DNA from 3 places in the Edwardsiella piscicida genome. Region 3 is predicted to be linked to each of the others. Evidence: predicted binding sites of a transcription regulator. Region 3 holds the regulator's gene; each other region holds the start of a gene.
What was found. The regulator CRP, encoded in region 3, controls carbon source genes, mostly activating them, when cyclic AMP is high. The targets are predictions, from matches to a motif close to ATGTGANNNNNNTCACAT.
Positions count from the first base shown of each region.

Region 1: the regulator CRP is predicted to act here: its motif matches at 4,152-4,169, upstream of L1P05_RS14105 (nucleoside-specific channel-forming protein Tsx).
Region 2: the regulator CRP is predicted to act here: its motif matches at 2,103-2,120, upstream of cytR (DNA-binding transcriptional regulator CytR).

Region 1 is NZ_CP090968.1:3,094,442-3,101,040, reverse strand. It holds gene gcvP (aminomethyl-transferring glycine dehydrogenase) at 1-1,175, shown strand, start outside; gene L1P05_RS14115 (alanine/glycine:cation symporter family protein) at 1,669-3,081, shown strand; gene trhA (PAQR family membrane homeostasis protein TrhA) at 3,136-3,789, opposite strand; gene L1P05_RS14105 (nucleoside-specific channel-forming protein Tsx) at 4,395-5,267, shown strand; gene L1P05_RS14100 (shikimate 5-dehydrogenase) at 5,426-6,250, shown strand; gene ygfZ (tRNA-modifying protein YgfZ) at 6,293-6,599, opposite strand, start outside.
Region 2 is NZ_CP090968.1:3,621,438-3,628,036, forward strand. It holds gene priA (primosomal protein N') at 1-1,998, shown strand, start outside; gene cytR (DNA-binding transcriptional regulator CytR) at 2,303-3,295, shown strand; gene ftsN (cell division protein FtsN) at 3,362-4,327, shown strand; gene hslV (ATP-dependent protease subunit HslV) at 4,415-4,945, shown strand; gene hslU (HslU--HslV peptidase ATPase subunit) at 4,958-6,289, shown strand; gene L1P05_RS16515 (1,4-dihydroxy-2-naphthoate polyprenyltransferase) at 6,478-6,599, shown strand, end outside.
Region 3 is NZ_CP090968.1:3,465,753-3,472,351, reverse strand. It holds gene L1P05_RS15870 (hydrolase) at 1-89, shown strand, start outside; gene L1P05_RS15865 (YheU family protein) at 95-319, shown strand; gene crp (cAMP-activated global transcriptional regulator CRP) at 671-1,303, shown strand; gene L1P05_RS15855 (YccS/YhfK family putative transporter) at 1,364-3,436, shown strand; gene L1P05_RS15850 (L-ribulose-5-phosphate 4-epimerase) at 3,471-4,160, opposite strand; gene L1P05_RS15845 (L-ribulose-5-phosphate 3-epimerase) at 4,148-5,020, opposite strand; gene L1P05_RS15840 (3-keto-L-gulonate-6-phosphate decarboxylase UlaD) at 5,031-5,687, opposite strand; gene ulaC (PTS ascorbate transporter subunit IIA) at 5,684-6,169, opposite strand; gene ulaB (PTS ascorbate transporter subunit IIB) at 6,179-6,484, opposite strand; gene ulaA (PTS ascorbate transporter subunit IIC) at 6,502-6,599, opposite strand, start outside.

The DNA of each region.
Region 1 (6,599 bases), 370 kb from region 3:
CCAACTCGGGCGCGCAGGGGGAGTATGCCGGTCTGCTGGCGATCCGCCGCTATCATGAAAGCCGGGGCGAGGGGCAGCGCACCCGCTGCCTGATCCCGGCCTCGGCCCACGGCACTAACCCGGCCTCGGCGCAGATGGCCGGGATGGAGGTCGAGGTGGTGGCGTGTGATGAGCAGGGCAATATCGATCTGCACGATCTGCGCGAACGTGCGCAGCAGGCGGGGGAGCGCCTGGCGGCGATCATGGTGACCTACCCCTCGACCCACGGCGTATATGAAGAGACCATCCGCGAGGTGTGCCAGATAGTGCATCAGTACGGTGGGCAGGTGTATCTGGACGGCGCCAATATGAACGCGCAGGTCGGGATCACCACGCCCGGCTATATCGGCGCCGATGTCTCGCACCTGAACCTGCATAAAACCTTCGCCATCCCACACGGCGGCGGCGGGCCGGGAATGGGGCCGATCGGCGTTAAGGCTCACCTGGCGCCCTTTGTTCCCGGCCACCGGGTGGTGCAGCTGCCCGGCCTGACCCCCCGTCAGGGTGCGGTCAGCGCCGCGCCGTTTGGCAGCGCATCCATTCTGCCCATCAGCTGGATGTATATTCGCATGATGGGGGCCGAGGGGCTGCGCGGCGCCAGCGCGGTGGCGATCCTGAACGCCAACTATATCGCTCGCCGTCTGGGGGCGGTTTACCCGGTGCTGTACCGCGGGAAGGGGGGGTATGTGGCCCACGAGTGCATCCTGGATCTGCGCCCGCTGAAGGCGCGCAGCGGCATCAGTGAAATGGATATCGCCAAGCGTCTGATCGACTATGGCTTCCACGCGCCGACCATGTCCTTCCCGGTCGCCGGTACGCTGATGGTTGAGCCGACGGAGTCGGAGAATAAGGCCGAGCTGGATCGCTTTATCGCCGCCATGCTGGCGATTCACGATGAGATCGCGCGCGTCGAGGCCGGTGAGTGGCCGCTGCAGGATAACCCGTTGGTCAATGCGCCCCATACTCAGCGTGAGCTGGTGGGCGAGTGGCATCACCCCTATGGGCGTGAGCTGGCGGTGTTTCCTACGCCGCAGACGCGGGAGAACAAGTATTGGCCGGCGGTGAAGCGCCTGGACGATGTCTATGGCGATCGTCATCTGCAGTGCTCTTGCCCGCCGCTGAGCGACTGGGCATAGGTCATCCTCCACGGGCGGGCGATCGGTGACGGTCGCCCGTCTGCTTTTTCTGCGCGTGTCCCGCGGGTCGGAGCGACTGCGCACCCGGTTTTCCGGGGCGCGCTCGCGTTTTATGACCATTTTATGTATGAAATATTCTAATTCATTATCCGGCGGATAGCGAACGGAGTGTCCGGCGCTTTTGTATTAAAATTGGTTTAAAATCATATTGTTGTATTTTGATTGTTTGTTATTACTTGCGCTAATCATCACTTTTATTCATGCGTTGTTCGGCGATTTCCCCGGCTGGTCAGGGGGTAAAGTGTGATAGAGTTCTCATCGTGAAATGTTGCCATTGCGGAGAGGCGTTTTTCTCCGCCCGCCGGCAGCGTACCGCTCCCGCGTTTATCCGGTTTATGTTACCGCGCCCGTTTGCCGGGCGACGGCGGCATGCTATTTCCGTTTAAGCGCCCAATACACCGACAGGCAAAAATAAAAACGGGTAATGTCAGGTATGGAACTTTTGGCACAGTGTGTGAACCGCATCAATAGTCTGTTGTGGAATGAGCTATTGATTTTTTTACTCTGCGGCACGGGGATCTATTACACCCTGCGTCTGGGCTTTATTCAGATCCGTCATTTCGGCTCCGGCTTTCGCGCGCTGTTCGGTGGTATGTCTCTGTCTGGCGATAAGGCAGACAAGCAGGGAATGAGCTCATTTCAGGCGGTCGCTACGGCCATCGCGGGCCAGGTGGGTACCGGGAACCTGGCCGGTCCAGCGACGGCGATCGTCGCCGGGGGGCCGGGCGCTATTTTTTGGATGTGGGTTTCCTCATTTCTGGGGATGGCGACGATTTATGCCGAGGCCATTCTGGCGCAGAAATATAAGTCTTTTGATAAACAGGGGCACGTTGTCGGCGGTCCGGCGTATTACATTGAGAAAGGGCTGAACTGTAAATGGCTGGCCGCACTGTTTTCCGTACTGATTATTTTTGCGCTGGGCTTTATTGGCAATATGGTGCAGTCCAACTCGATCGCCGCCGCTTTTGAGGGGTCGCTGGGCGTTCCGGGCTGGATCGTCGGGGTGGTTCTGGCCGTGCTGACCGGCGGGGTTATCATGGGCGGGCTACGCAGTATCGCCTCCTTCACGGAGAAGGTGGTACCGACCATGGCGGTCTTTTATCTGGTCGGGGCGCTGCTGATCCTGGGCCTGAACGCCCACTATATTCTGCCGGCGTTTAAGGCCATCTTCGTGGCGGCGTTCAACCCACAGGCGGTGCTGGGCGGTGGCGCGGGGATCGCTATCCAGCAGGCGATGCGTTTCGGTATTGCCCGCGGCCTGTTCTCGAACGAGGCCGGGATGGGGTCAACGCCGCATGCCCATGCGGTGGCCAAAGTGAAGCACCCGGAACAGCAGGGCTTTATCGCCATGATGGGGGTGTTTGTGGTGTGCGTGATCGTCACCCTGACGGCGCTGGTGATCATCACCTCTGGCATGGCGATGTGGCAGCAGGGCGGGCAGGCGCAGGCCTCTTTCCTCGGCGTATTTTCAGGCCAGGGGATAGCCGTGACGCAGCAGGCGTACTCCTATGTTTATGGCCACTTTGGCAGCCTGTTTATTTCCGCCTCACTGTTCTTCTTCGCGTTTTCGACCATCATTGGCTGGTACTACTATGCGGAGACCAACGTGCGCTATCTGTTTAACTCGCAGAAAGCGGTGCGGGTGTATCAGATGCTGGTGGTCGTCTTTATCTTCATCGCCTCTTTCTTCCACGTGGAGTTAGTGTGGAATATGGCCGATATGTTCAATGGCCTGATGGTACTGCCGAACCTGGCTGCGCTGCTGCTGCTGTCGCCGGTGGTGATCCGTCTGACTCGAGAGATCGGCCAGCGCCGTCACGGTAGCGCAGTCGCCGAAGGCGAATGACAACGTCGGGCGTTAGCATCACGGCGGCAGGGGGCTCCCCTGCCGCCGTTTTACTTAGAGGTACAGATAGATAGCGAAGAAGTGACAGGCGCTGCCGCCGAGGACAAAGGCATGCCAGATGGCATGATTGTAGGGAATACGCCGGCAGACGTAGAAGATAACCCCCAGGGTATACACGATCCCCCCCAGCGCCAGCAGCGCGATCCCCGCGCCGGAGAGGCGCATCGCCAGCTGATAGATAACAATCAGCGAGAGCCAGCCCATGGTCAGATAGGTGATCAGCGATACGATCTTAAAGCGGTGGGCGAAGGCCAGCTTAAACAGGATCCCCAGCAGCGCCAGCGTCCAAATCACCGCCATCAGCCCGCGCGCCAGCGGCGAATCCAGTCCGATCAGTAAAAAGGGGGTATAGGTTCCGGCGATCAGCAGATAGATGGCGCAGTGGTCAAAGACTTTAAGCCAGCGTTTGGCCGCCCGGTTGGGGATGGCGTGGTAGAGGGTTGAGGCCAGAAACAGCAGGATCATGCTGCCGCCGTACAGGCTATAGCTGGTAATCGCCATCGCGCTGGCGCCGCTGCCGATGGCCTGTACCAGCAGCAGAACCAGCCCGACGATCCCCAGAATAAAACCGATGCCGTGGCTGATGCTGTTGGCGATCTCTTCGGTCAGAGAGTACCCCGGTTGCAGCGGGGAAGCGGTTGTCATCATCGTATGATCTCACGCAGCGAAGCCCGACCCGCGCCGGGCTTGGGTAAGCCGGGAAAACGCCGCCCGACTCTAGGTCATTCCGCCAGCGACGGAACGACCTAGAGTAGCTGAGAATGATTCCAGTGTACACGTGTACGCTAAAAAAGCGGCGCGGCGCGCGGCCATATAGTGAGAGTTGATGTGCTTAAAATCACAAATAATCACCGTGATTATTACTTTTACAACAGCGGATCGCCGCCGTCAGGGCCACTTTTTGCCGCTGCGCGGGGGATTGTCGGGGGTTATGGCTATCTTGTTGAATTTACTAAACTGATTTTTAAACAAAAAAGAGATCTTCTGCACGGAAAACGTCCAACTTATTAATTTGATGAGAATCTCAATTAATGTATTATTCCTGCGTCGTTTTTCTCCGCAATCGTGAACGCAATCGATTACGCTTTTAAAAAACTCTTACTTGATCACAGTTTTCTGTATCCGTTTATTTCTATAATGCGCCAGGCCAACGAGCGGGCGTTCGCGCGAGTGATGGCTGATTTGTGGCGATGTTGACATGTTGTCGTTGTCTCCCTCTGCGCGGGGAGCTTTTTAAGGTAAGTGGCACTCATATGAAAAAAACAATTTTAGCTGCGGGCGCTCTGCTGTCCTGTCTCTCCACCAGCGTCACGGCAACGGCGGCGGACAATAACGGCGAGTATCTTTCCGACTGGTGGCATCAGAGCGTGAACGTGGTGGGTAGCTACCATACCCGCTTTGGGCCGTTCCGTACCAATGATGTGTACCTGGAGTATGAAGCCTTTGCCAAGAAGGACTGGCTCGATTTTTATGGCTATGTTGACGTACCGAAGTTCTTCGGCGCCGGCAACACGGTCGATAAGGGGATCTGGGATAAAGGCTCCCCGCTGTTTATGGAGATCGAGCCGCGCTTCTCTATCGATAAGCTGACCGGCTTGAACCTGGGCTTCGGTCCGTTCAAAGAGTGGTACTTCGCTAACGACTATGTCTTTGACATGGGGCGTAACAGCGATAGCCGCCAGAATACCTGGTATATGGGTCTGGGGACCGACATTGACACCGGTCTGCCGATGGGCCTGTCGCTGAACGTGTACGGCAAGTACCAGTGGGAAAACTACGGTGCGGCCAACGAAAACAGCTGGGACGGCTACCGCGTGAAGGTGAAATACTTCGTGCCGTTGACCGAGCTGTGGGGCGGCAACCTGAACTATATCGGCTTCACTAACTTTGACTTCGGCTCCCGTCTGGGCGACAAGTCCGGGGTCGGCAGCAACGGCAATCAGCTGCGCTCCAATAACTCCATCGCCTCCAGCCATATTCTGGCGCTGAACTACACCCATTGGCACTACTCCGTGGTGGCCCGTTACTTCCATAACGGCGGTCAGTGGAAAGAGGGCGCCGCGCTGGGCGACGATCTGCATCCGACCGGCTGGGGTTACTACCTGGTGGTGGGTTACAACTTCTAATTCCACGCCCTGTGTGCATCAAGGCCCCGCTGCGACGGGGCCTTTTTCATGGCTAAAAAAGAGGAAGGCGCGTAGGAAAACGAGCCGTTTTTCTGTGCCGCGTTTTGCGCCATGATGTCGGGACTGTGCGGCGAACTTTTCTGGCCTAAGGAGCTATCATGACCCGACACCTCAGCAAGGATACCCAACTGTGCATATCGCTGGCGGCGCGCCCGGGTAACTTCGGCACCCGCTTTCATAACTATCTGTATGACGCGTTGGATCTGGATTACCTGTATAAGGCCTTCACCACCCGCGATATTGTCGCCGCCATCGGCGGCGTCAGGGCGCTGGGCATCCGCGGCTGCGCTATCTCCATGCCGTTTAAGGAGGCAGTGATCCCGCTGGTGGATGAGATGGATGCCTCGGCGGTCGGGATCGGCTCGGTGAATACCCTGGTGAATACGGAGGGCTGGCTGAAGGCCTATAACACCGACTATATCGCCATCGCCCAGCTGCTGCGCCAGTATGCGCTCGATCCCGCCATGTGCTTTGCCCTGCACGGCAGCGGCGGCATGGCCAAGGCGGTCGCCTGCGCGCTGCGGGACGCGGGGTTTACCCGTGGCTATATCGTGGCGAAAAACGCCGAGTCCGGTCAGCGTCTGGCGGCGCAGTATGGCTATACCTGGTGCCATGAGCTGCCGGCGCAGGCGCCAGCCGATCTGCTGATCAACGCCACGCCGGTGGGGATGCTCGGCGGCGAGTTTGCCGACGCGCTGTCGTTTCATCCCGCGCGCATCGCGCAGGCTCACGCGGTGTTTGAGGTGGTGGCGCTACCGATAGCGACGCCGCTGGTTCAGGCGGCGCGGGCGGCGGGGAAAACGGTGATCTCCGGGGCCGAGGTGTTCGCCATTCAGGCGGTGGAGCAGTTTGTCCTGTATACCGGCATTCGACCGGAGCACGGGCTATTTTTGCAGGCCGCCGCCCACGCCCGGGGAGAGTGACGCCCGGCCGCGGGGGAGAGGCTGTGCCGGGCGCGGCGGGGATTACTCCGGCTGATCTGCGATGCTATAGGGCAGGGGCGACAGCGTCAGCTGGCTCCGCGCATCGTCGCGTACCCGCAGTACGCTGTCTGCCGGGAGATCGCTGCTCAGCACCGCCTGCAGGTAGACGTCGCCGTCGGCCAGCCGCTGCGCCGCCAGCACCGTACCGCTGCGTCGCCAGCTGTCGCCCAGGCGCAGCTCCAGATCTTCGCTGGCGTGCGGCAGTCGCTCTGCGCTACCGCGCAGCCAGAACAGCGCCCGTCGGTTGGCGCCGCGGTATTTGGCGCGCGCCACCATCTCTTGGCCGCTG
Region 2 (6,599 bases), 160 kb from region 3:
GATACGCAGCCGCTGTTCAGCGACAGTCTGTGGCGCCTGCTGCGCTGGGCCGCCGACTATTACCATCACCCCATTGGCGAGGTGCTGTTTCATGCACTGCCGATGCTGCTGCGCCAGGGCAAGGCGGCTAGCCATACGCCCCTGTGGCGCTGGAGCCTGACGCCCCAAGGGCAGAAAACCGATCCCCTCTCTCTGAAACGGGCGCCCAAGCAGCAGCAGGCGCTGGCGCTGCTGCTGCGCCACGCGATCTACCGCCATCAGGCGGATGAGTTCGACCTCAGCGCGGCTGCGCTACAGGCGCTGAAGAGCAAGGGGCTGATCGCGCTGGAGAGCGAGGCGATCGCTCCCGGCGACTGGCGCAGCGACGTTTCCCTCTGCGCCGATCGCCTGACGCTGAACGCAGAGCAGGCCACCGCCGTGGGCGCCATTCGCGCCGATGATGACCATTTTAGCCCCTGGCTGCTGGCCGGCGTGACCGGCTCAGGCAAGACCGAAGTCTACCTGAGCATTATCGAAAACCTGCTCGCCCGCGGGCGCCAGGCGCTGGTTCTGGTCCCAGAGATCGGCCTGACGCCGCAGACCATCGCCCGCTTCCGCCAGCGCTTTTCCGTGCCGGTCGATGTGCTGCACTCCGGGCTGAACGACGGCGAGCGGCTGGCGGCCTGGCTGCGCGCCCGCGACGGCGAAAGCGCGATCGTTATCGGCACCCGTTCGGCCCTGTTTACGCCGTTCGCCCGCTTGGGCGGCATCATTATCGATGAAGAGCACGACGGCTCTTACAAACAGCAGGAGGGGTGGCGCTATCACGCCCGCGATCTGGCGGTGCTGCGCGCCCGCCTCGAGGATATCCCTATCGTGCTCGGATCTGCGACCCCGGCGCTGGAAACCCTGCATAACGTCGACGTCGGCAAGTACCGGCGACTGTGTCTGACCCAGCGTGCCGGTAATGCCAAGCCCGCCGCACAGCATCTGGTGGACCTCAAGGGGCTGCCCCTCAAGGCCGGACTGGCGCCGCCGCTGATCGAACGTATCCGCCGTCACACCGACGCCGGAAACCAGGTGATCCTGTTCCTTAACCGCCGCGGCTACGCCCCGGCGCTGCTGTGCCATGAGTGCGGCTGGATCGCCGAGTGTCCGCGCTGCGATCACTTCTATACCCTGCATCAGGGCCAGCGAACCCTGCGCTGTCACCACTGCGACAGCCAGCGGCCGGTTCCACACCAGTGTCCGCAGTGCGGCTCCACCCATCTGGTGCCGGTCGGACTGGGGACCGAGCAGCTGGAGCATGAGCTGGCCAATCTGTTCCCCACGATCCCGCTGACCCGTATCGATCGCGATACCACCAGCCGCAAAGGGGCGCTGGAGCAGCAGCTGGCGGAGGTCCATCGGGGGGGCTCGCGCATCCTGATCGGCACCCAGATGCTGGCCAAGGGGCACCATTTCCCCAACGTCACGCTGGTCGCCCTGCTGGACGTCGACGGCGCGCTGTTCTCCGCCGATTTTCACGCCGCCGAACGCTTCGCCCAGCTGTATACCCAAGTGGCCGGACGCGCCGGGCGCGCCGGCAAACGCGGCGAGGTGCTATTGCAGACCCACCACCCCGACCATCCCCTGCTGCAAACGCTGCTGCATCAGGGCTATGACGCCTTTGCCCGTCAGGCACTGCAGGAACGTCAGAGCGTATTCCTGCCCCCGTTCACCCACCACGTCATACTGCGCGCCGACGATCACGACAACCGGCACGCCTGCGACTTTCTGCAGCAGCTGCGCGCACGGCTAGAGGCCAGCCCGCTGTGCGACGAGTCGCTGTGGTTGCTTGGTCCGGTTCCGGCGCTGCAGCCCAAACGCGGCGGTCGTTACCGCTGGCAGCTGTTGGCTCAGCATCCGTCGCGCGCCAAGCTGCAGCGCCTGTTGCAGGAGGTTCTGCCACAGGTCAGCACGCTGCCGGCCTATAAGAAGGTTAAATGGTCATTAGACGTCGATCCCACCGACAGCTAAGGGTGTCGGCGTGGAAATGAAGTGCGATCGGGATCGAAAAAATCTATTCACATCACACTTTCCCTGCAAATTAAGTAACTGTCACCCCCGCTGTTCCGTTTAATATGTGATCATATACTCATCGGCCATCCATTGACGGCGGCCGATGTCGGCAGCGGGCGAGGCTGCCTTCGGAGAGAACAGAGCTATCGCTGGCGCAATCGTTACCTTCGCCGCGGGATAATGATCGGGAAGTCATATCATCGCGCCAGCATGGACTGACGCAAGGAGAAACGCGTTGGAAGAGAAGCAAATAAACGCCACCATGAAAGATGTGGCGGAGTATGCCGGCGTATCAACCGCAACGGTATCGCGAGCGCTGATGAATCCAGAGAAGGTGTCGGCCGCCACGCGACAAAAGGTCGAACAGGCGGTTTTGGCCGTCGGATATGCCCCCCATACGCTGGCCCGCAGCAACAAACGCGGCGAGTCACGCACTATCCTGGTGATCGTCCCGGACATCTGCGATCCGTTTTTTGCCGAAGTGATCCAGGGGATCGAACGCACCGCCGCCGAGCACGGCTATCTGGTTCTGCTCGGCGACTGTGCCCAGCAGATGCAGCAGGAAAAAACCTTCGTTAACCTGATCATCACCAAGCAGATCGACGGCATGCTGCTGCTGGGTTCCAACATTCCCTTCGACGCCAGTAAGGAAGAGCAGCGCAATCTACCGCCCATGGTGATGGCCAATGAGTTTGCACCGGAGCTGGAGCTGCCGACGGTGCATATCGACAACCTGACCGCCGCCTTCAAGGCCGTGCTCTATCTGCACGATCTGGGCCACCAGCGGATAGGCTGCCTCGCCGGTCCAGAGCACATGCCGCTGAGCCAATACCGCCTGCAGGGGTATATCCAGGCGCTGCGCCGCTGCGGCCTCAGCGAAACGGGCTACGTGGCGCATGGCGACTTTACCTTCGAGGCCGGCGCTAAGGCGCTGGCGCAGTTGATGGCGCAGCCGCAGCCGCCCACCGCGCTGTTTTGTCACAGCGATGTGATGGCGATAGGCGCGCTGTCGCAGGCAAAGCAGCTGGGGATCAAGGTGCCGGAGGAGCTGTCTATCATCGGCTTCGACGATATCCGCCTGGCGCAGTACGCCGATCCGCCGCTGACGACCGTGGCACAACCCCGCTATCAGATTGGCCGTGAGGCCATGCTGCTACTGCTGGAGCAGCTGCATCACCATCGCGTGGTCAGCGGTTCGCGCCTGCTGGACAGCGAGCTCATCATCCGCGGCAGTACGGCTGTTCCGAAACGCTAGTGAATTGAATCTGAGTTCAGTAACATGGCGTCCTGATATTGACTATTCAGTTGTAGCGAAACGACAGTGGCACAAAGAGACTATGTGAGCCGTGGGCGCGCTTCGGGCGCCAAACGCAAAAGCAACAGCCGGGGTAAAAAGCGGCGTTCGGGTTCCGGCGTATCCAGAACCATGATGGTGCTTGCCCTGGCCGTGCTGGCAACCTTTGCCGGTGGCCTCTATTTTCTGACCCAGCATAAACCGGACGGCGATACGCTGTTGCCGGCGGCATCGCAGCACCCTAAAAATGGTCTTCCGCCCAAGCCGGAGGAGCGCTGGCGCTATATTAAAGAGCTGGAAAATCGCCAGGTTGGCGTCACGGCACCGACCGAACCCAGCGGCGGAGCCCCGCTGCAGGGGCAGCCGCAGCTGACGGATGAGCAGCGCCAGCTGCTGGAGCAGATGCAGGCCGATATGCGCCAGGCGCCGACCCAGCTATCGGAGGTGCCCTATAACGATCAGACTCCGCCGACCGTAACGCCGCACAACAGCCGCCTGCCGGAGCAGCGTTATGCTCAGCAAACGCCGACGCCGCAGTCGACCTATCAGGAGCCGGTGCGTCAGCCGGCGCCCGCGCCGCGCAACCCATTCTCCCAGTCCCAGACCAGCGCGCGCCCCAGCCCGGCGCCAACTCCGCCGCCCGTCAGTCGGGAGCGAGAAAAAGAGCGCAGCGCGCCGGTGACTAACGCCGCGCCGGCGCCGGTTCAGACCGCCCGGGAGAAACCGGTGGAAAAACCGGCCGAGAAGCCAGCGGAGAAAGCGTCTGGCCAGAAATGGCTGATCCAGTGCGGCTCCTTCCGTAACACGGATCAGGCCGAATCGGTACGGGCCCAGCTGGCCTTTGGCGGAATAGAAAGCCGCATCACCAGCGGAGGCAGCTGGCACCGCGTCCTGCTCGGCCCCTATGCCAGTCGCCCCGCGGCAGACAAAATGATCGGCCGCCTGAAAGGAAACGGCATGTCCGGCTGCATCACCCTCGCCGCCGGGGGTTGAAATCCGCGAAATCCCCCCCATGTAATCGGGTAATGCCTCCCGTCCCGCGCGACGGGAGGATTACTTTATAGCCACGGGGGTCTGTTCATGACAACAATAGTTAGCGTTCGCCGCAACGGCAAAGTAGTGATCGGTGGGGATGGTCAGGCCACGCTGGGCAACACCGTAATGAAGGGCAACGTCCGCAAGGTCCGCCGCCTGTACAACGATCGCGTCATCGCTGGATTCGCCGGTGGCACCGCCGACGCCTTTACCCTGTTTGAACTGTTTGAGCGCAAGCTGGAGCTGCACCAGGGCCACCTGGTCAAAGCGGCGGTGGAGCTGGCCAAAGACTGGCGTACCGACCGTATGCTGCGCAAGCTAGAGGCGCTGCTGGCCGTCGCCGATGAAAACGCATCGCTGATCATCACCGGCAACGGTGACGTAGTACAACCGGAAAACGATCTGATCGCCATTGGCTCCGGCGGCCCCTATGCCCAGGCAGCGGCGCGCGCGCTGTTGGAAAACACCGAGCTGGGTGCCCGCGATATCGTAGAAAAGGCGCTGGGAATTGCAGGTGATATCTGCATTTATACCAACCAGTTCCACACCATTGAAGAATTAGACTCCAAAGCGTAAGGACTGTATATCATGTCTGAAATGACCCCACGCGAAATTGTCAGCGAACTCGACAGTTACATCATTGGCCAACACTCGGCTAAACGCGCCGTCGCGATCGCGCTGCGCAACCGCTGGCGCCGTATGCAGCTGGGCGAGGCGCTGCGCCACGAAGTAACCCCCAAAAATATTCTGATGATCGGCCCAACCGGCGTCGGCAAGACCGAAATCGCCCGCCGTCTGGCGAAGCTGGCCAACGCGCCGTTCATCAAGGTCGAAGCGACCAAGTTCACCGAAGTCGGCTATGTCGGCAAAGAGGTGGACTCCATCATCCGCGATCTTACCGACTCCGCGATGAAAATGATCCGGGCGCAGTCCATAGAGAAAAACCGCTACCGCGCAGAAGAGATGGCGGAAGAGCGGATCCTCGACGCCCTGATCCCCCCGGCCAAAAACAACTGGGGACAGACCGAACAAGCCAATGAAAGCTCCCCGGCGCGTCAGACCTTCCGCAAAAAGCTGCGCGAAGGCGAGCTGGACGATAAAGAGATTGAAATCGAGCTGGCGGCCTCCCCGATGGGCGTCGAGATCATGGCCCCTCCGGGAATGGAGGAGATGACCAGCCAGCTACAGTCCATGTTCCAAAACCTGGGCGGTCAGAAAACCAAGCCGCGCAAGGTGAAAATCAAGGATGCCTTCAAACAGCTGATCGAAGAAGAGGCCGCCAAGCTGGTCAACCCGGAAGAGCTGAAACAGCAGGCTATCGACGCCGTAGAGCAAAACGGTATCGTCTTCATCGACGAAATCGACAAGATCTGTAAGCGCGGCGAAAGCTCCGGCCCAGACGTCTCCCGTGAAGGGGTACAGCGCGATCTGCTGCCGCTGATCGAAGGCTGCACCGTCAATACCAAGCACGGCATGGTCAAGACCGATCACATTCTGTTCATCGCCTCCGGTGCGTTCCAGGTCTCCAGCCCCGCCGATCTGATCCCGGAACTGCAGGGCCGTCTGCCTATCCGCGTTGAGCTGCAGGCGCTGACCACCGAAGACTTCGAGCGTATCCTGACGGAGCCGAGCGCCTCGTTGACCGAGCAGTATCAGGCGCTGATGGCGACCGAGGGCGTTAACATCAGCTTCAGCGCCGACGGTATCCGCCGCATCGCTGAAGCCGCCTGGCAGGTGAATGAGAGCGCGGAAAACATCGGCGCCCGTCGTCTGCACACGGTGATGGAGCGTCTGATGGAAGAGATCTCCTTCGACGCCAGTGAAATGCACGGCGCGGCGATCGCCATCGATGCCGATTACGTGCGTAATCACCTCGATGAGCTGGTAGCAGATGAAGATCTGAGCCGGTTTATTCTATAATCACCCGCAGAAACCGTCCTTTTCGGTCTTTGCCAGGGGGAAGGCGTCTGCCTTCCCCCTTTTTATTGCCACTGGTTGAAGCAACAGACAGCTAACGGTTTGTTAAGATAAACTCATGAGATAACCCGGCAACGGGCCGCTCAGCGCATCGCTGAGGGTCGCATGCCCCTAGTGACTGAAACCATATAATGACTTCATTAACCCCGATCAGCCGGCCTCGTGCCTGGCTGGAAAGTCTGCGCCTGCGTACGCTGCCGCTGGCGCTGGCGTCGATCGTGACCGGATCGGCCATCGCCGCCTGGCAGCAAAC
Region 3 (6,599 bases):
ACGTCGGCTTTATCGGCGGTACGCTGCGACATCCCTTCCCGTGGCTGGAGCAGCGCATTCCTGCCTGGTTAGCCCCCTATTTGGAGTAAAACGCGTGATCATTCCTTGGCAACAGATTGCCCCAGAGACGCTGGATAGCCTGATCGAGGCTTTTGTCCTGCGAGAGGGGACTGACTATGGCGAGCAGGAGAGGAGCCTGACGCAGAAGGTGGAGGATGTGCGGCGTCAGCTGCAGTGCGGTGAGGCGGTCGTGGTATGGTCCGAGCTGCATGAAAGCGTCAATATTATGCCGCGCAGCCAGTTTAAGGGCGCGGATTAGCGCACGTTGGCGTATTTTCCCGCGCGGCGCCCGGCGCCGCGCTGTGCAAATAAAAAGCAAAAACGTCGCAGGCGGAGAAAAAACGGCGGCGAACAGTGAGCTATTCCATGCTGAAGCGAGACAGTGCGAGACAGTAAGGCCAAGCTATGCTACAAACTAAGCCGACATGCACCTTTAATGGAATGAAGCGGGTATAGATCAAGATCGCCGGGGATCATCTCCCTTAGGCTATGGAAACTATATTCGACAAGTGCAGTGCTATAGCAGGTTACTAGGCAGTTTCCCGGCCCCGTCCGGCGGGGGGTGCGTTTGGCGCACCGGGGATGCGATAACAATAGAGGATAATAGCGAATGGTTCTCGGCAAACCGCAAACAGATCCAACTCTCGAATGGTTCCTGTCCCATTGCCATATTCACAAATATCCGTCCAAAAGTACCTTGATTCACCAGGGTGAAAAAGCGGAGACGCTTTATTACATCGTAAAGGGATCTGTAGCGGTACTGATTAAGGATGAAGAGGGTAAGGAGATGATCCTCTCCTACCTGAACCAGGGCGACTTCATTGGCGAGCTGGGGCTGTTTGAGGAAGGGCAGGAGCGCAGCGCCTGGGTGCGGGCGAAGACCGCCTGTGAGGTGGCTGAAATTTCCTACAAGAAATTCCGCCAGCTGATCCAGGTTAACCCGGATATTCTGATGCGTCTGTCTGCCCAGATGGCGCGTCGTCTGCAGGTCACGTCAGAGAAAGTCGGTAACCTGGCCTTCCTGGATGTGACGGGCCGTATTGCCCAGACGCTGTTGAATCTGGCCAAGCAGCCGGATGCGATGACGCACCCGGACGGCATGCAGATTAAGATCACCCGTCAGGAGATCGGCCAGATCGTGGGCTGCTCTCGTGAAACGGTAGGACGTATTCTGAAGATGCTGGAGGATCAGAACCTGATCTCGGCACACGGTAAAACCATCGTCGTCTACGGGACGCGTTGATTTTGCGCCCGCGCCGCACGGGCGGCGCGGAATCTTCAACCCATCCCCAGGATGGTGCTCATGTGGCGGCGGTTTATCTACCACCCGGAAGTGAACTATGCACTGCGCCAGACGCTGGTTTTGTGTCTGCCGGTGTTGTTCGGGCTTATGGTAGGCCAGCTGCAGCAGGGGCTGCTGTTTTCTCTGGTACCGGTCTGCTGCAATATCGCCGGTCTTGATACCCCCCATAAACGCTTCTTTAAACGCCTCGCGGTGGGCGGCACCCTGTTTGCGCTCGGCAGCCTGTTACTGCAGATGGCCCTGCTTTGGTCGGTGCCGCTGCCGCTGGCTATGCTGCTTTTGGCGCTGCTGTTTGGCGTCAACGGCGAGATCAGTCCGCTGCACGCCCGTTTACTGCCGGCAACGCTGGTCGCCGCCATCTTTACCCTTAGCATGGTGGGGATGGTGCCTATCTGGCAGGGGCCGCTGCTGTATTTGGTCGGTACGATTTGGTACGGCGCCTTCACCTGGTTTTGGTTTGTCCTGTGGAAAGGGCAGCCGATCCGCGAAACCCTGAACCAGCTGTACCTGGAGCTGGCGGATTACATTGAGGCCAAGTACAGCCTGCTCACGCAGCACAGCGATCCGCAGACGGCGCTGCCGCCGCTGCTGAACCGCCAGCAAAAGGTGATGGATCTTATCAGCGTGATCTATCAGCAGATGCATATGCTGTCCCTGGTCCATAACCCGGAATATAAGCGGTTGGTGCGCTACTTTCAGGTGGCGCTGGATCTACAGGAGCATATTACCGTCAGCCTCTCCCAGCCGGAGGAGGTGCAAACTCTGGTGGAACAAAGCCAGGCCGAGGCGATCATTCGCCGCAACGCGCAGGTGGTGGCCGGGCGTCTGCGGGTACTGGCGGATGACATCCTGTACCACCGCTACCCGCAGCATTTCTCTATGCGCAGCGAGGTGTCGGCGCTGGAAAAGCTGGCCAGCCGCTACCCGGAGAATCCGGTTGGGCAGTTCTGTCTGCACCATTTTAGCCGAATGGCGCGTCTGCTGGAGCGGCAGCGTCCGCTCTATCAGCGCCAGCTGATGGCGACCCAGCAGCGTCTGCCGTTCTGGCCGGCGCTGCGCGCCTACTGCTCCCTGAAGTCGGGCGCGCTACGCAACGCGCTGCGCCTGGGGCTGACGCTGGCGGCCGGCGGCGGGCTGGGGATCCTGCTGGCGCTGCCTAAGCCCTATTGGATCATGCTGACCACCATGCTGGTGATCCAGAATGGCTATAACGCGACGCGGGTGCGTATTCAGCACCGGGCGATGGGCACCTTTGCCGGTCTGATCATCGCCGCCGGTCTGCTGCAGCTGACGCTGAGTGAATATGTGATGCTGCTGGTGATGCTGCTGGTGACGCTGGGCGCCTACCTGGTGCTGCGGAAGAATTACGGTCTGGCGGTGATCGGCTTTACGGTCAGCGCCGTATTCACCCTGCAGCTGCTGGCGTTGAACGGCTCGCACTTTTTGGTGCCGCGCCTGGTGGATACGCTGCTGGGCTGTATTCTGGCCTTCGCCAGCACCATCTGGCTGTGGCCGCAGTGGCAGAGCGGCCTGCTGCGTAAAAACGCCCATCAGGCGCTGGAGGCCTACCAGGATGAGCTGCGCCTGCTGCTCTCCGCCGATCCGGGCGTGAGCGAGCTGGCCTATGCCCGGATGCGCAGCAACCAGGCGCAGAACACGCTCTACTCCTCGCTGAGCCAGGCGATGCAGGAGCCGGGCTTTGATTCGCGCTATCTGGCGGACATGCGCCTGTGGATCAGCCACAGCCAGTTTATTGTCGAGCATTTGAACGCGATGACCATTCTGGCGCGCGAGCACTATATGCTGACCTCGCGTCTGGCGCAGGACTACCTGCAGTGTGGTGAGATCGCGCTGCAGCTGTGTCAGCAGCGTCTGGAGCACGATGGCCCGAGCAGCAATGACAGCCAGGCGGTGCCGATACCCGAGCCACAGCAGGGGATGCCGATGACGCCGATGGAGGTGCATCTGCGCCGTATCCTGTCGCACCTGCGCACCATGCATACCATTTCATCTATCGCCTGGCGCCAGCGCCCGCATCACGGGCTGTGGCTCAGCCGTCGGCTGCGCGACTGATTCCGCGACTGATCCGGGGGCGCCGGCGATTTATTTAGCCGCGCTGGCCGTAGTAGGCATCCGGCCCGTGCTTGCGCCGGAAATGCTTATCGCGCAGCGCCCGGTCCAGCGGGGCGAGGCGCGGGTTCAGGCTATAGGCAATCCAGGCCATTTTGGCCACCTCCTCCAATACCACCGCGTTATGCACCGCCTGCGCCGCGCTCTCCCCCCACGCGAAGGGGCCGTGCTGGTGAACGACGATCCCCGGCATATGGCTCGGGTCGCGCTGCGCCAGCGTTTCGATGATGACCCGCCCGGTGTGATGCTCATAGTCGTGGTCGATCTCGGCGGCGCTCAGCGCGCGGGTGCAGGGGATGTCGCCGTCGAAGTAGTCGGCGTGGGTAGTGCCGAGCGCCGGGATCGCCCGTCCCGCCTGTGCCCAGGCGGTCGCGTGGGTCGAGTGGGTATGCACGATACCGCCCAGCTGCGGGTAGCGGCGGTACAGCGCCAGGTGGGTCGGGGTGTCGGATGAGGGGCGCAGCGCGCCAGCGACGATCCGTCCGTCCAGATCGACGACGACCATCGCCGCGGGGGTCAGCGCCTCATAGGCGACGCCGCTGGGTTTGATGACGACATAGCCGCGCTGGCGATCGATGGCGCTGACGTTGCCCCAGGTAAAGGTGACCAGCCCGTGGCGCGGCAGGGCCATGTTGGCCTGGTAGACCTGCTGTTTCAGCCGTTCCATGAGGCCTCCTGCGTCACCGCCAGTCCGGCGCGTCGCATCCGTTCAATGATCCACTCACGCGCCTCGCGCACCGCCTGCAGCGGGTCCGGGGCGCTTTCGCTCCACATCTCGATCAGGTAGGGACCGCGGTAGCCATGGCGATCCAGCGTGCGGAAGCAGGTCTCAAAGTCGACCACACCGCTGCCGAAGGGCACATCCCGAAACTGGCCCGGCCGGGTATCTTTGACATGCACGGCGACGATGCGGTCGATGCCGGCCACCAGCTCCAGCTCGACGTCATTATCCCAGGCCGAAAGGTTGCCGATATCCGGGTAGACCTGGAACCAGGGGCTGCGCAGATAGCGGCAGTAGCCGAGCGCTTTGCTAACGGAGTTGAGCAGCGGCGTGTCCATGGTTTCCATGGCCAGCGTGACCTGCGCCCGGCTGGCCATGGTGACGGCTTGGCTCAGCCCCTCGCGGAACAGTCGGCGGGTCAGGGCATTGCCCTGCTGATAGTAGACGTCGTATCCCGCCAGCTGAATAACCCGGATACCCAGATCCTGGGCGAGGGTAATCGCGTGGGCCAGCAGCCGCAGCGCCTGACGCCTGACCGCCGGATCCTCGCTGCCCAGCGGAAACCGGCGGTGGGCGCTGAGGCACAGGGAGGGAATACGCACGCCGCTGTGCGCCATTGCCGCCAGCAGATCCAGACGCTGCTGGCGCGACCAGGTCAGTCGGGCCAGGCGGCGATCGCTTTCATCGATAGACATTTCGACGAAGTCGAACCCGAGCTGCGCGGCCTGCGTCAGGCGTCGTGGCCAGTCTTCGCCGGCGGGCAGCGCCTTTTCATAGATGCCCAGCGGCACCGTGGAATGCAGCATGTCGCGCTCCTTAGCCCCACAGCTGGGCGATACGCTGTTGGAAATGGTGGGCGGCGGCCAGCGGATCGTCGGCCTCGCGGATGCTGCGCCCGGCGATGAAAACATGCACCGGGATCCCCTGAAACAGCGGCAGATCGTCCACGGTGAGGCCGCCGGTGACCGTGACGCGAAAGCCCATGTCGCTCAGACGGCGTATGGCGTCGATATCCGCCGCCCCCCAGGTCGCTCCCGCCGCCTGTGCGTCGCGGCTGCGGTGGTAGACCACCTGACCGATACCTGCTTGGCGCCAGGCCTGCGCCTGCTCCCAGGTCCAGTAGCCGGTCAGCTCGATTTGCAGATCGCCGTCGAACGCCTGGGCGACCGCCAGCGCGCCCTTGGCCGTGTTGATGTCGGCGCAGCAGATCACGGTGATCCAGTCGGCGTTGGCCTCAAAACACATGCGCGCCAGGATGGCACCGGCGTCGGCTATTTTGGCGTCGGCCAGGATTATCTTGTGGGGGTAGAGCGCCTTGAGATCGCGTATGGCGCGCACGCCCTCGCCGACGCACAGTATCGTGCCGACCTCGATGATATCGACGGCCTCGGCGATCTGCCGGGTGGTGAGGTAGGCCGCCTCCAGCGTCGGGTTATCCAGCGCGATTTGCAGCATAGGTAGGGATGATGTCATGAGGCGACTCCTTGGGGATGCGATGGGGTTGTTGCCGTATCGATGAGCGTGAGCACCTGCGCTGGCGTGCGGCAGGCGCGCAGACGCGCAAAGTTGGCCTCATCCTCGAACAGATCGACGATCTGACGGATGCCGACCTCCTGATGGGTGTGGGCGTCGACGGCGGCCAGGGTGATCAGAATGTCCACCGGGTCGTTATCCTCATGGCCGAACGTGACCGGCGTCCGCAGGGTGACCAGCGCAAAGCCGGTCTTGATCACCCCCTCTTCCGGGCGCCCGTGCGGCATGGCCAGCCCCGGCGCCAGCACAAAGTAGGGGCCAAAGCGCGCAACGCTATCCAGGATGGCCCGGTAGTAGCGTGGCTCCACGACGCCGGCGTCGACCAGGAGATCTACGCCGATCCTGACGGCCGCAGGCCAGTCCGCCGCCTCGGCCTGTAGGCGAATGCTGTGGTTTTCCGCCAGCGAGTCTCGCAGTTTCATCATGGCTCCTTAGCTGAGGTCCTGGGGAAAGTGGGCGCGGATGACCTCCATCAGCCTGGGGCCGAACTCTTCCGCCGACAGCATATTGCGTACCCCGACCACGTATTTATTGCCGCTGACGCTGATCTCGCCGGCGACGTGGGTGGATGCAATGATGATATCTGCGCCGCTCAGCTCCGATTTATACTCGCCGACCGCGCAGCTGTTGACGCTGTGGTCAACGCCCTGCTGGGTTAGAAACTGATCCACCTTCATCTTCATGATCATTGAACTGCCTTGGCCGTTACCGCAGACGGCGAGAATGCGTACTGTCATGATGTTTCTCCATGGAGTTAGAGTGTTGCACCGCGCGCCTGATCGGCCTGCGCCGCCTCTTCCGCGCGCAGGCTGCGCCCGGCAACCAGCATGTAGGCCAGGGCGATCAGCAGCA